3 regions of the Neobacillus sp. SM06 genome follow, and region 2 is predicted to be linked to each of the others. Evidence: riboswitches for the same ligand, from Rfam matches in the RefSeq annotation. Region 2 holds a riboswitch; each other region holds the start of a gene.

Region 1 (4,189 bases), on a different contig from region 2:
AAGTGAAAGAGTATGAGGTTCGCCGTGATGCGTTAATTTCGGGTTTGGCAAAAAGCGGTTGGCAAGTGGTCAAATCGCCGGCAACGATGTTTGTGTGGGCAAAGATCCCGTCAGGCTGGACATCGCGTCAGTTTGCTTTTGAATTAATTGACAAGGCTGGGGTGGCAGTTGTTCCTGGTGATGCGTTTGGAAAACTTGGGGAAGGCTATGTTCGAATTGCGCTGGTGCAGCCGAAAGAACGACTTGAAGAAGCTTGCAGCCGCATTCACGAATTTCTTTTTCAATATTCCGAATAAGCAGGTTAACCTTCTAAAAAAACAGGTATGAACATATAACAATAAAAAAGACCTTCCAGGAAGGTCTTTTCAATTTGGATATGAAAGAAGGTAGTGAATTTGCCAAGTGGGCTGCACCAAGTTGTATTGGATCTTCCGATTGAAGCGGTTTGGAATTTTGTGAAAGATATGGATCATTGGGCGCCGCTCGTTCCGGGCTATATCCAGCATGAAAAAATCAGTGAGCGCCAATCGACCTGGGAGTTTTATGGGGATTTGGGGTTTATGAAAAAGAAAGTGCGTCTGATGGTGACCATAAAAGAATGGATTGAGCCGACAAAGGTTACGTTTGATTTGAAGGGATTGAACGAAAATTTTGCCGGGAATGGATATTTTGAGGCGGAGAAAATGGGGGAAAGCCGTACAAGGATGACGGGGTTTCTCAATATTGAAGCCGAAGGAATAATGGCCAAAATGGTCAACAGTGTGCTAAAAACGTCGATTCCATCCATGGCAGAAGAACTAACAGATGCCATTGCAGCGAAAATGAAGTAGAATCTTCCAGTTTATAGAAAACTCAATCCCAAAAAATGATAATCGCGCCCTATTCTCTTAAAAAAGAAGGAAACAGGGCGCGAAAAACAGGGGAAAGAGCAAGTCGACTGCTGCCATTTTCCCAATAAACAATCAAACGGTTCGCCGCCAATCCAGCGAATCTTAGTTAATCAGCGCCTGAAGCGGTGCGGGAATTCTTCCACCGCGATTGATCATTTTTTCCGAATGATATGGGTTCACGCCCATGACGGGAGCACGTCCAAGCAGTCCGCCAAACTCGATCATTTCACCCTCTTTTTTTCCTGGAACGGGAATCACCCGTACCGCAGTCGTTTTTTTGTTGATCATCCCGATCGCGGCCTCGTCAGCGATCATGGCTGAAAGAGTCGCAGCAGGAACATCGCCAGACACCGCGATCATATCCAGTCCGACCGAGCACACACATGTCATTGCCTCAAGTTTCGCCAAACTGAGCGCGCCATCGACAACACCGCGAATCATTCCATTATCCTCACTGACAGGAATAAATGCCCCGCTCAAGCCGCCAACATAAGAGCTTGCCATTGCCCCACCTTTTTTGACCGCATCGTTCATCAGCGCCAAAGCGGCAATTGTTCCATGGGTTCCAACCCGTTCCAGACCAATCTCCTCCAGAATATCTGCGACGCTGTCATGAATGGCATTTGTCGGTGCAAGGGACAAATCCATAATTCCAAACGGAACGCCAAGCCTTTTGGCAACAATTCGTCCTATCAGCTCGCCAGCACGCGTAATTTTAAAGGCAGTTTTTTTAATAATATCGGCCGCTTCGCCAAGATCGGCATCAGGGTGGCGTTTCAAAGCATTTAAAACAACACCCGGTCCGCTGACGCCAACATTGATAACCGCTTCCCCTTCACCAGCACCATGAAAAGCCCCGGCCATAAACGGATTGTCTTCAACCGGATTGCAGAAAACGACAAGCTTGGCGCAGCCGATTCCGTTTTGGTCTTTTGTTAATTCCGCTGCTTCTTTTAAAATAAAGCCAAGCTGGCGAACAGCATCCATATTAATTCCAGCCCTTGTTGTTCCAACGGAAACTGAGCCGCAAACGCGTTCTGTCTCGCTGAGCGCTCTTGGCAAGGAAGCAAGCAATGTTTCGTCTCCTTTGGAAATTCCTTTGTGGACAAGTGCTGAAAAACCGCCGATAAAATCAACCCCCAGTTCCTTTGCGGCACGGTCGAGGGTTTTGGCAAGTTCAATCGCCTGCTCTACCGTTGCTGAACCAAGAATTTCGGCAATCGGTGTAATCGAAATGCGCTTGTTAATAATGGGAATGCCGAATTCTTTTTCGACGTCTTCTGCAGTTTGCTTTAAATTTTTAGCATACTGCATAATTTTTTCATAAACCCGTTTATTCATTTTGGCAAAATCGGAATCACTGCAATCACGAAGATTGATCCCCATTGTTACCGTGCGGATATCAAGGTTTTCCATTTGTACCATGCGAATCGTTTGGATGATTTCATCCATCGCTATTGTCATTTGTCCCATCCTCTCTTGCGGTTAAAATTAGATCCGGTGCATCGCTTGAAAAATTTCTTCAAGCTGAATATTGATTTTTAATCCCATTTCATCTGCAGCGGCGGAAAGTTCCTCACGCAGCTTTGACAAATTTTCATTGGCGGAAACATCAATGATCATCATCATGGTGAAAAAATCTTGAAGAATCGTCTGACTGATATCCAAGATGTTCATCTGATTGTTCGCTAAAATAGTTGTTACCCTTGAAATAATCCCAACCTGGTCTTTCCCAATGACACTAACTACTGCACGTCTTTTCTCCATATATGCCACCTCATTTAGAAAATAAAAAAAGATTGGATTTGCTCCAATCTCAAGAAATGAAGAGTATGCAATTTTGCTTGCCATCACTCTTCTGTCCTTTTGCCTGAGATTGTGAATCCTTCGGCGCCGCAAATTGGCGGTCTCTCCAGAAGCTGCTCCAGTTATAGTGTGATCCATAACCTTCGTCGCTTTATTGAAATTAAAGAAATCGTATCAATTCCCGGCAGAGAAGTCAATAAAAAATTGTTTAACACTTTAAAGCGAAGGGAAAAGGAACGATCCATTCTCCCTCGCTCTCCTAGTCATTTGCTAAAGTTACTGCCGTATCGGAAGTCGTTAAATCGACTTGCAGTTGTTCAGTCAAATCATATGGATGATAAAATCCTCTGGAGACCATGTAAGCGCTGATCTTCTCATGCGTTTCAATTGCCTCTCGTAATTGCTCTCTTAAAACCGCTTTTAACTCGGGAGTAGCCGCTTCAGTAAGGGCAATGGTGTAGTTTTGCACGCCAGATTTTGCCGAAAGTAAGAAATCAGTCGCAATGACTTGATCTGTCAATCCGCCCATTCCCATCATGTTTTGTAAAAATTGATTCATTGAACTTCCTCCCGATTGGTTAAAAAATTTTGCAATTGCTGTATATGTCTCGATCCGGATGCTGCATCATTGGCTAAAAGTGCTTTCAGCTCTTCGTCTTGCGCCAATGCGCCCATCGTTGTTGCTTTCGTCAAACATAGACTTTTAAACGTTAACAGTTCATGAAGTTCAAGGGTTTCGTGCAATCCCAGAAATTTTGCCATAAAGTTATCCCCCTCACTAACATCATTTTGCTCGTTTTATGTTTTCTGGGAAAAAGAACAATTATGCATCGGTTTTCCACCTGAAAGATTCTCCCATGAATAGGGAAAAAGTACATTTGGAAAAATAGATCATTGGAGGTGATTTTATGGAACAGGAAAGTCTGGCGCTCCATGAAACAATGGAAACACATGAAATTCTGAACTTTAAAACCGTTTGTTTGCTCGGTCAAAATTGCTGCAGGGATTATGCTTTGACAATGAATTAAAGGCATTGATGGAAAAAGATGTACAGCAATCAATCCGTGATCTAAATGAATTGCTTCATTTTTATAAAACAACCAATGAGGGAAGCAAAGCATGGCTACGAAGTATTCGACACCAGAACGGATCAATGCATAAAAGTTGTCTTAAAACCATGAAAATAAAGTCCTTATCAAGAGTGGTAAGGACTCGGTTTGTTTTTAGCAAAATAGCAGACAAATGGACAGGGGTTCGGTAAAATAAAAGGGAATGAACGAATTCAAAAAAATCTGCTCATGGAAAGTTTGAACTTTTTGTGAATAAATAAAAGAAAGACTTTACATAGGGTAGGGGGGTATAGTAAAATAAAATCCGTAAAGGAGGGTGTTAGAGGATGAATCAAATGGATCCGCTCAATGATGCTCCCCAGTGCAATGGTGAATGCCATACATCTTCAACAGTCCGGAAAAGCCATCATTCAGAAAATACAA
Region 2 (4,189 bases):
TTATTTTAGAGCGAGTGAATGGAGGAAAAGTGGAAATCCTTGAAAAAGTTCGCGGAAAGCGTAAATTGCTTAGTAGAGTCATTGAAATCATTGAAGAAAGAGGGATGGACTTTTCCACTGTCACTTTTGGGATTACTCACACTGGCAATTTAGATGAAGCCGAAGTAATGAAGCAGGAACTCCTGAACCGGTTTCAGCCAAAAGAAGTCATCGTAAATGAGATGGGAGCGACCATGGGAACCTATGCTGGGAAAAACGGGATGATTATCGCCTTCTAAAAAGATAAAAAAAGCTCGGCTGTATTAAAAATCAGCTGAGCTTTTTCTTTTTACTTGCGTCAACCTTACGGGATGACAGGAATTCGACTTCCTTTCCGATGAATTCGACGCACTTTCCAATGAATTCGACGCACTTTCCGGTGGAATTCGACGCACTTCCCGATGAATTCGACGCACTTCCCGATGAATTCGACGCACTTTCCGATGAATTCGACGCACTTCCGATGGAATTCGACGCATTTCCGATGAATTCGACGCACTTTCCAATGAATTCGACGCACTTTCCGGTGGAATTCGACGCACTTCCCGATGAATTCGACGCACTTTCCAATGAATTCGACGCACTTTCCGGTGGAATTCGACGCACTTCCCGATGAATTCGACGCACTTTCCGATGGAATTCGACGCACTTTCCGATGAATTCGACGCACTTTCAGATGAATTCGACGCACTTTCCGATGAATTCGACGCACTTTCCGATGAATTCGACGCACTTCCGATGGAATTCGACGCACTTTCCGATGAATTCGACGCACTTTCAGATGAATTCGACGCATTTCAAGAAGAATTCGACCTACACACTACTTATTCTAAACTAGCAACCATTTTTCTTTTTGCAAAATACAAAATAAACAATACGATAAACCATACAGGTGTCAGCAATAAGGCGGCACGAGTTGATTCAGCAAACAGCATGATCGCTAAGATAAAAACAAACAACGCAAGGACAACATAGTTCATAAATGGTGTTAAAGGCGCTTTGAAAATCGATTTTTTTCGTAAATCCGGGCGTGTTTTTGTATAGCGTAAATGTGAAACCAAAATGATTCCCCAGACCCAAATAAAACAAATGGCGCTAATCGTTGTCACAATTCCGAAAGCCTGCTCCGGAATGATTTTGCTCAAAAGGGCGCCAACAGAAAGGACGATAGCGGAAGTCACCAAAGCGTTGCTCGGGACTTTATTCTTATTTAATTTGGCAAAATTGGCCGGCCCTTCTTGATGGATGCTTAAGTTATATAAAATCCGGCTCGTCGAAAACAAACCGCTATTGCATGCCGATGCTGCAGATGTTAAGACAACAAAATTAATAATACCTGCGGCAATCGGAATCCCGACTAAACTGAATGTTTTGACAAACGGGCTTGTTGCTGCATTTAATTCGTTCCATGGGTTAATCGTTAAGAGAATGAAAAGTGCTCCCACATAGAAAAACAGGATTCTTACCGGAATCTTATTAATGGCAGATGGGATGTTCTTTTTCGGATTGGAAGTTTCCGCAGCTGATACACCGACTAATTCAACCCCCACAAACGCAAAGACAACCATTTGGAAGGAATATAAAAACCCGGATACCCCATTCGGAAACATGCCCCCATAAGACCAAAGATTTTTCACCGAAACCGATCCTGCTTCTGTTTTAAAGCCGGCAATAAGCAAAACAACACCAATACTAATCAAAACAAGAATCGTAATGACTTTAATGATAGCGAACCAAAACTCTAACTCTCCAAAAAGTTTGACTGTCAATAAATTAAAGCCCAGCAAAATAATTAAAATGACCAACGCGGGAATCCATTGCGGAATATTAAACCAATATCGTACGTACACCCCAACAGCGATAATATCCGCCATTGCCGTCATAATCCAGCAAAACCAATACGTCCATCCTGTTACAAAACCAGCCCACGGCCCGATATAATCGGTGGCAAAATCCGTAAACGATTGATAGCCGGCATTTGATAGAAGCAATTCACCTAAAGCCCTCATGACGAAGAAGACCGCAATTCCGACAATCAGATAAGCGAATAAAATAGAAGGCCCTGCCAATTGAATTGCTTTACCTGATCCTAAAAATAAGCCTGTCCCGATCGTGCCCCCAATCGCTATTAGTTGAACATGCCGATTTTTTAGATCTCTTTTTAGCTCTTGCTGTGCCACGTTTCATTCCCCCTTAATGATAGTGTAAAAAAAAAAAGAGATTGGTATGCTCCAATCTCTTTCGACGTCAGAATAGAAAATCGTCTTATACTATCCGGAAGAATAGCAAAACAATCTTCTTATACTTCTGTCCTTTTGCCTGAGATTGTGAACCCTTCGGCGCCGCAAAATTTGCGGACTCTCCAGAAATTGCTCCCGCTATAGTTTTTCCCCATAACGATCATTGCATGTTTAAATCATTGTACGATAATTTTAAATTCTAGCATATTTGTTCAACGGGTCAAACCCATTTGCTCCCATACGGAAGTCTGGACCCTATTTTTCTTTTTTTATTGAAGCGATATATTTTTTCACGACTTCGTAAACAAATTCTTGGTTAGCTACTGCGGTGTTCGGGTTGTACTTGCCACCGTTTGTTTTATTATTGGACAGAATCCGAATATCCAAAAACGGCACATTATACGCTTTAGCCATTTGCGCGGCTGCAGCCCCTTCCATCTCTTCAGCAGAAGTACCATATGTGGTATGGAACCAGTTAATCCGGTCCACTTCATTGTTCCAAACGTCTGCAGAACCGATTGTCCCTTCTACCACTTTCCCCTTTGTGTATTTCTCTTTCACCGCATTTGCAGCTGCAAGCAGGCCGCTATCACCATCATAGTAACGGATTTTTTCAGCATTGGCATCGGACCCGCTTCCTTCAGAAGCCATTAAGTCCATTGGAATCCATTGAGACGGATCCATTCCTTGGTTTTTATCTTTCGGTTCAGTTTTTAATGAACCGATATTGGTTACCCTTTTTCCTAAAACAATATCAAATACGTTTAAATTCGGATCGTGCCCTCCGGCCGTCCCTTGGTCGATGATGGCAACCGGGTTGTATTTTTCAATCGCAAGCGTTGTTGCAGCTGCTGTATTCTCCATCCCTTTCCCTGTTTTAACGACAATGACAGGGTATTTATTTAAAGTTCCTTTGTAAAACACAAAATTCCCCGATTGTTCTTGCTTTACTTTTTCTAACCGTTGAGCAAAATTTTCAGCTTCGATTGGCATGGCCCCTTCAATGATGATCGGCCATTGGGCGCCTTCAGCTTTCGTTGGCTGTTGAAAAGCGGATTTTTCCACTGCAAACGATAGCAAAAGGACAACAACTGCTGCGAGCAAGACAGAATTCCATCGCATTTTCTTTTTCAAAATAACCACTCCTCCCACTGTTGTTCGTCACTCGATGAATTTTTCCCAAATAAAAAAGTCCAGAAATGTAGAAATCGTTTCTACCCCTCTAGACCTACGAAAGTTAAAGTATTGATAATTGGGCAAAATGATATGCCAATTATGAACTGGCTGTTTCCAAAAAACAGACAGCCAAATACTTCACCCCGTAGTCCGGTTCTTTCATTGGGAACCAGGTAGAGACGCTCAGACCATATTACCGAGCATATACGAGTTATGATATTTAAGATTATTACTTTGCTAATATAACAAATTTACAATCGAGAATCAAGCAAAATATGAACATTTATTAGAAATTTTATCGTAATGTTCGTGTTAAAGGGATTAAAGGGTAATTGGATTGAACAAAAAACACCTCCACATTGGTGAAGATGTTCCAACCCGCTACATTTTCCGCTTAGAAAATTCAAGAAATATTCCGAGCTTTAATTGCAGGTTTTCCGATACCCTTTGATGCTTTGTTGAGGGAGATGGTGACATATAAACAGTCCCATCAATATATTCGAACCTGTTTTCGCTTGTTTCCCGCATCTTTAGAAACTCGTCGAATGAGACCATGTGCTTCTCAGCTAATCCCATTTTTCCATCCCCTTTTACCTGCAGATTTGTCATTTATTTTACCATATGGCGAATTTACAGATTCAATCCATCATCTTGTCAAACTTAAACCATTGCCGTTTCGACACGCCTTTCAAAAAACTGCTTTGTAATTGGATTATAGTAAAGTATTCTTTGCG
Region 3 (4,189 bases), on a different contig from region 2:
TGCTTTTTGTATGTTTGCCAGCGCCATTTCGCGCACGCCATTTTTACCCAACGCCGTCATGGCAACGGATGCTGCCAATGCATTCAACGCTTGGTTTGAACAAATATTCGATGTTGCCTTATCGCGGCGGATATGCTGCTCGCGTGCTTGCAGTGTCAAAACAAAACCGCGGCGCCCCTGTTCATCAACCGTCTGGCCAACAAGTCTGCCCGGCACTTTTCTCATCAATTTGTTTGTAACGGCAAAATAACCGCAATGCGGGCCGCCAAAAGCAGTTGGAATTCCAAAAGGTTGAGCATCGCCGACAACAATGTCAGCGCCAAACTGCCCAGGAGGCGTTAAAGCGCCAAGAGCGAGCGGGTTGCTTGAAACGACAAACAGCGATTTATTGGCATGAGTTATTTCTCCCAATTCCTTTAACGATTCAATTCTTCCGTAAAAGTTTGGATATTGGACAATTACAGCGGCAATTTCATCACTTACCAGCCCTTTTAATGCCTCGAGGTCCGTCATTCCGTCCTTGACAGGAATTTCAATCACTTCAATGAATTGCCCTTTGGCATACGTTTTGACTACATCTTTTGATTCGGGATGTACGGCTTTTGAGATCAATACTTTTTTTCTTTTAGTCTGGCCGGCACTCAGCATTGCGGCCTCTGCCAAAGCTGTTCCGCCATCATACATTGAGGAGTTGGCGACATCCATTCCTGTTAATTCGCAAATCATCGTTTGAAATTCAAAAATGGCTTGTAGCTCTCCTTGAGAAATTTCTGGCTGATACGGAGTGTAGGCTGTATAAAACTCTGAACGAGAAAGGACATGATCGACAATTATCGGAATGTAATGGTCATAGACGCCTGCACCCAGAAACGAAACATTTGTTTTTAAATCGGCATTGCGTGATGCCATCTGCGACAATTCCCGCATTAACGCTGTTTCCGATTTTGCCGGCTTAAGATGATACTCCCCTTTAAATTTCACTTTTTCCGGAATATCGCTAAAAAGGTCGTCAATTGAGGACGCACCAATCGCCTCAAGCATTTCCTTTTGATCTTGTTTTGTCATTGGTAAATAGCGATGTTGCTTCATTTTCGTTCGCCCCCTAAATCTGTTCTCTACGGTAAAAAGGTGTTGGCACTACTTTCGCTTTTAATCGCTTGCCGCGAATCTCCACTTCCATTTCCTGCCCATGTGCTGCGTAAGCTGATTTCACAAGAGCCAGTCCAATATTTTTCTTTAACGTTGGCGACTGCGTTCCGGTTGTCACTTCACCGATGGGCTCTTCGCCAGCATAAACCGGGTAGCCATGTCGCGGAATTCCCCGATCCAGCATTTCAATTCCAACCAGCTTCTTCGGTACACCGTTTTCTTTTTGCAGTTTTAGCGCTTCTTTGCCGATAAAGTCAGCTGCCTTATTTAATTTAACTGCGAAACCAATCCCCGCTTCTAGCGGACTGATTTCAGGTGAGAGCTCCTGCCCATACAGCGCCAAGTTTGCTTCAAATCGAAGCGTATCCCGGGCGCCGAGCCCGCATGGAACAACCCCTTCTTCCTTCCCTGCTGCTAAAATTTCTTTCCAAAGATCAACAGCATCCGCAGCATCACAATAAATTTCAAAGCCGTCTTCTCCGGTGTATCCGGTGCGGGAAACGAGGGCTTCTTTTCCGTTGATTGCAACTTTTTGCTGAAATTTAAAATAACCGATTTTGCTTAAATCCGCGCCAGGAACAAGTGATTGCAGCACTTTCTCAGCTTTTGGGCCTTGAAGTGCTAATTGAGCTGTTCTTTCAGAAAGGTTTTCAAGTTGGACATTGCCTTCAAGGTGTTTTTTCAGCCACTGGACATCCTTTTCAATATTTGACGCATTGATTACGAGCAAGTAATCCTCTTCATCGAACTTATATACAAGCAGATCATCGACCGTACCGCCATTTTCATAGCACATGGCCGTATATTGGGCACCACCGACAGGTATTTTTGAAACATCGTTCGTAACCATTTTCTGCAAATACGCAAGGCTGTCTGAACCGGAAATTCTCACCTCACCCATATGGGAAACATCAAATAAACCTGCTCTCGTCCTGACCGCTTCGTGCTCTTCTTTAATACTTGAAAATTGTACTGGAAGCTCCCAGCCCCCAAAGTCAATCATTTTCCCGCCATACTCTTGATAAATTTCAAATAGCGGCGTGCGTTTCAATTCTGCCATTTACAATCCCCCTTATTTTTCCAATAGAAAAGGACAGAAACCTTCCTTAAACATAAAAAAGGTCTCTGTCCTTTCACCTGAGAGTTTCCCCAGAATAGCTTTCCCCTTTGGTGGCGAACGTATAAGTGCCGCACTCTCCAGAGCTGCGTCAAACAAGAGTTCTTTTGCCTGAGAGATTCACAAGTATTTGCTTGCTCCTTCGGCGCTGCGATATGCAGTCTCTCCCCTTGTTCTCATCCGCATATATATTTTTTTGAATCTTGGTCATACTAAAAAAAAACAAAGATGATTATTACAAAATTTAAAACTTTCTAAGCTATTATCATCCTACCATTAAAGCAATCAATCGGGCAATATGATTTTGCTGAAAAAGGAGCTGAAAAAAGGGTGGTAAACATTGTATTTGATTGTGCGTGGCAGGACGACTTTTTTCACCGGATTGAACAAGACGGTCCGTGGGGCAACTGGGATCTTTTTAAGCTTGCCGTCGATGTCGAAAAACATCTTGCCGTTCCAACGTTTGAAGGTCTTTTGGCACCAAACTATTTACCGCATTTAACGCCGCTCCCGCATCAGCTGGAAACAGCCAGACTGGTGATTGAAAATATGAACGGAAAAGCGATTCTGGCAGATGAAGTAGGACTGGGAAAAACAATTGAAGCCGGATTGATTTTAAAAGAATATATGATTCGCGGGCTTGTGAAAAAAGTGCTGATTCTTGTACCAGCCTCTCTTGTAACCCAATGGGCTTCCGAATTAAATACAAAATTCTTTATCCCGGCAATGACACAGAGAAAAAGCTATGTCTGGGATCAGTATGATGTTGTTGTATCATCTATTGATACAGCAAAACGGCAGCCTCACCGAGAGATCATCTATAAACAAGACTATGACTTAATTATCATTGATGAAGCCCATAAACTAAAAAACAATAAAACAAAAAACTATGAATTTGTTCAAAATTTAAAAAAGAAATTTTGCTTACTGCTGACTGCCACTCCCATTCAAAACCGGGTGGAGGAAATTTTCAACCTTGTTTCCCTTCTTAAACCCGGGCATTTGGGAAGCGAAACCGCATTCTACGAAAAATACAAACGTGATTCAAGGTCCTTGAATGATGATGAGCATTTAAAAGAACTCGTCAATAAAGTCATGATTCGCAATCGCCGGGCAGATACAGGAATCGAGTGGACAAAACGGCAGGTTGAGACCATTCCAATTGAATTTTCAAAAGAAGAAAGAGAGCTTTACGAGGCAGTTACGGAGTTGAAAAATGAAGTCGACTGGCTGGCATCTAGTGCTTTTTCGGTCATGACATTGCAGCGGGAGGCATGCAGCAGCAGAGAGGCAGTCTATCATACGCTTAAAAACATGCTTACCCGCAAAGAAAATCCAACCACCTTGTTTCAGCAGCAAATCCATTTTTTAATTTCAAAGGTCGAGGCGGTTCAGCAAAACTCCAAAGCCAACAAAGCGCTCGAACTGATCCAACACATAAATGATAAAGTCATTATTTTCACGGAATACCGGGCGACACAGCTTTATTTGCAATGGTTTCTCCGCCAGCATGGAATTACATCGGTTCCCTTTCGCGGCGGTTTTAAGCGGGGAAAAAAAGATTGGATGCGCGAGCTTTTTCAAAAACATGCTCAAGTGCTGATTGCGACAGAAGCCGGCGGCGAAGGGATCAACCTGCAATTTTGCAACCATATTATTAATTTTGATTTGCCATGGAATCCAATGAGACTGGAACAGCGGATCGGCAGGATTCACAGGCTTGGCCAAGAAAAAGATGTGATGATCTACAACTTTGCAATCAAAGGTACACTTGAGGAACATATTTTAAAATTGCTGTATGAAAAAATCCATCTATTTGAAAAAGTAATCGGTGAATTGGATGATATTTTGACAAAACTAGAATTCGGCAATCTTGAAGATCATTTGATCGATATTTTCGGAGGAAGCTCCACAGAAGGAGAA

The links. A riboswitch is a leader RNA that binds a small molecule or an ion and turns the genes downstream of it on or off. The one in region 2 is predicted to bind glycine.
Region 1: it holds a riboswitch for glycine, as region 2 does, so the genes downstream of both, ACQYAD_RS04155 (ACT domain-containing protein) here and ACQYAD_RS03165 (amino acid permease) in region 2, are expected to answer to the same signal.
Region 3: it holds a riboswitch for glycine, as region 2 does, so the genes downstream of both, gcvT (glycine cleavage system aminomethyltransferase GcvT) here and ACQYAD_RS03165 (amino acid permease) in region 2, are expected to answer to the same signal.

Annotation. Positions count from the first base shown of each region.
Region 1 covers NZ_JBNWEO010000011.1:166,362-170,550, reverse strand. The annotation lists gene ACQYAD_RS04170 (LL-diaminopimelate aminotransferase) at 1-296, shown strand, start outside; gene ACQYAD_RS04165 (CoxG family protein) at 390-830, shown strand; gene ACQYAD_RS04160 (PFL family protein) at 993-2,354, opposite strand; gene ACQYAD_RS04155 (ACT domain-containing protein) at 2,382-2,657, opposite strand; glycine riboswitch at 2,739-2,816, opposite strand; gene ACQYAD_RS04150 (spore coat protein) at 2,956-3,255, opposite strand; gene ACQYAD_RS04145 (hypothetical protein) at 3,252-3,458, opposite strand; partial or broken gene ACQYAD_RS04140 (spore coat protein) at 3,605-3,792, shown strand; gene ACQYAD_RS04135 (metal-sensitive transcriptional regulator) at 4,102-4,189, shown strand, end outside.
Region 2 covers NZ_JBNWEO010000009.1:139,793-143,981, reverse strand. The annotation lists gene ACQYAD_RS03175 (DegV family protein) at 1-278, shown strand, start outside; gene ACQYAD_RS03170 (hypothetical protein) at 398-655, shown strand; gene ACQYAD_RS03165 (amino acid permease) at 864-2,219, opposite strand; glycine riboswitch at 2,337-2,415, opposite strand; partial or broken gene ACQYAD_RS03160 (5'-methylthioadenosine/S-adenosylhomocysteine nucleosidase) at 2,535-3,302, opposite strand; purine riboswitch at 3,582-3,685, opposite strand; gene ACQYAD_RS03155 (Uma2 family endonuclease) at 3,837-4,010, opposite strand; gene ACQYAD_RS03150 (hypothetical protein) at 4,116-4,189, opposite strand, start outside.
Region 3 covers NZ_JBNWEO010000018.1:317,787-321,975, reverse strand. The annotation lists gene gcvPA (aminomethyl-transferring glycine dehydrogenase subunit GcvPA) at 1-1,089, opposite strand, end outside; gene gcvT (glycine cleavage system aminomethyltransferase GcvT) at 1,103-2,209, opposite strand; glycine riboswitch at 2,356-2,446, opposite strand; gene ACQYAD_RS16725 (DEAD/DEAH box helicase) at 2,597-4,189, shown strand, end outside.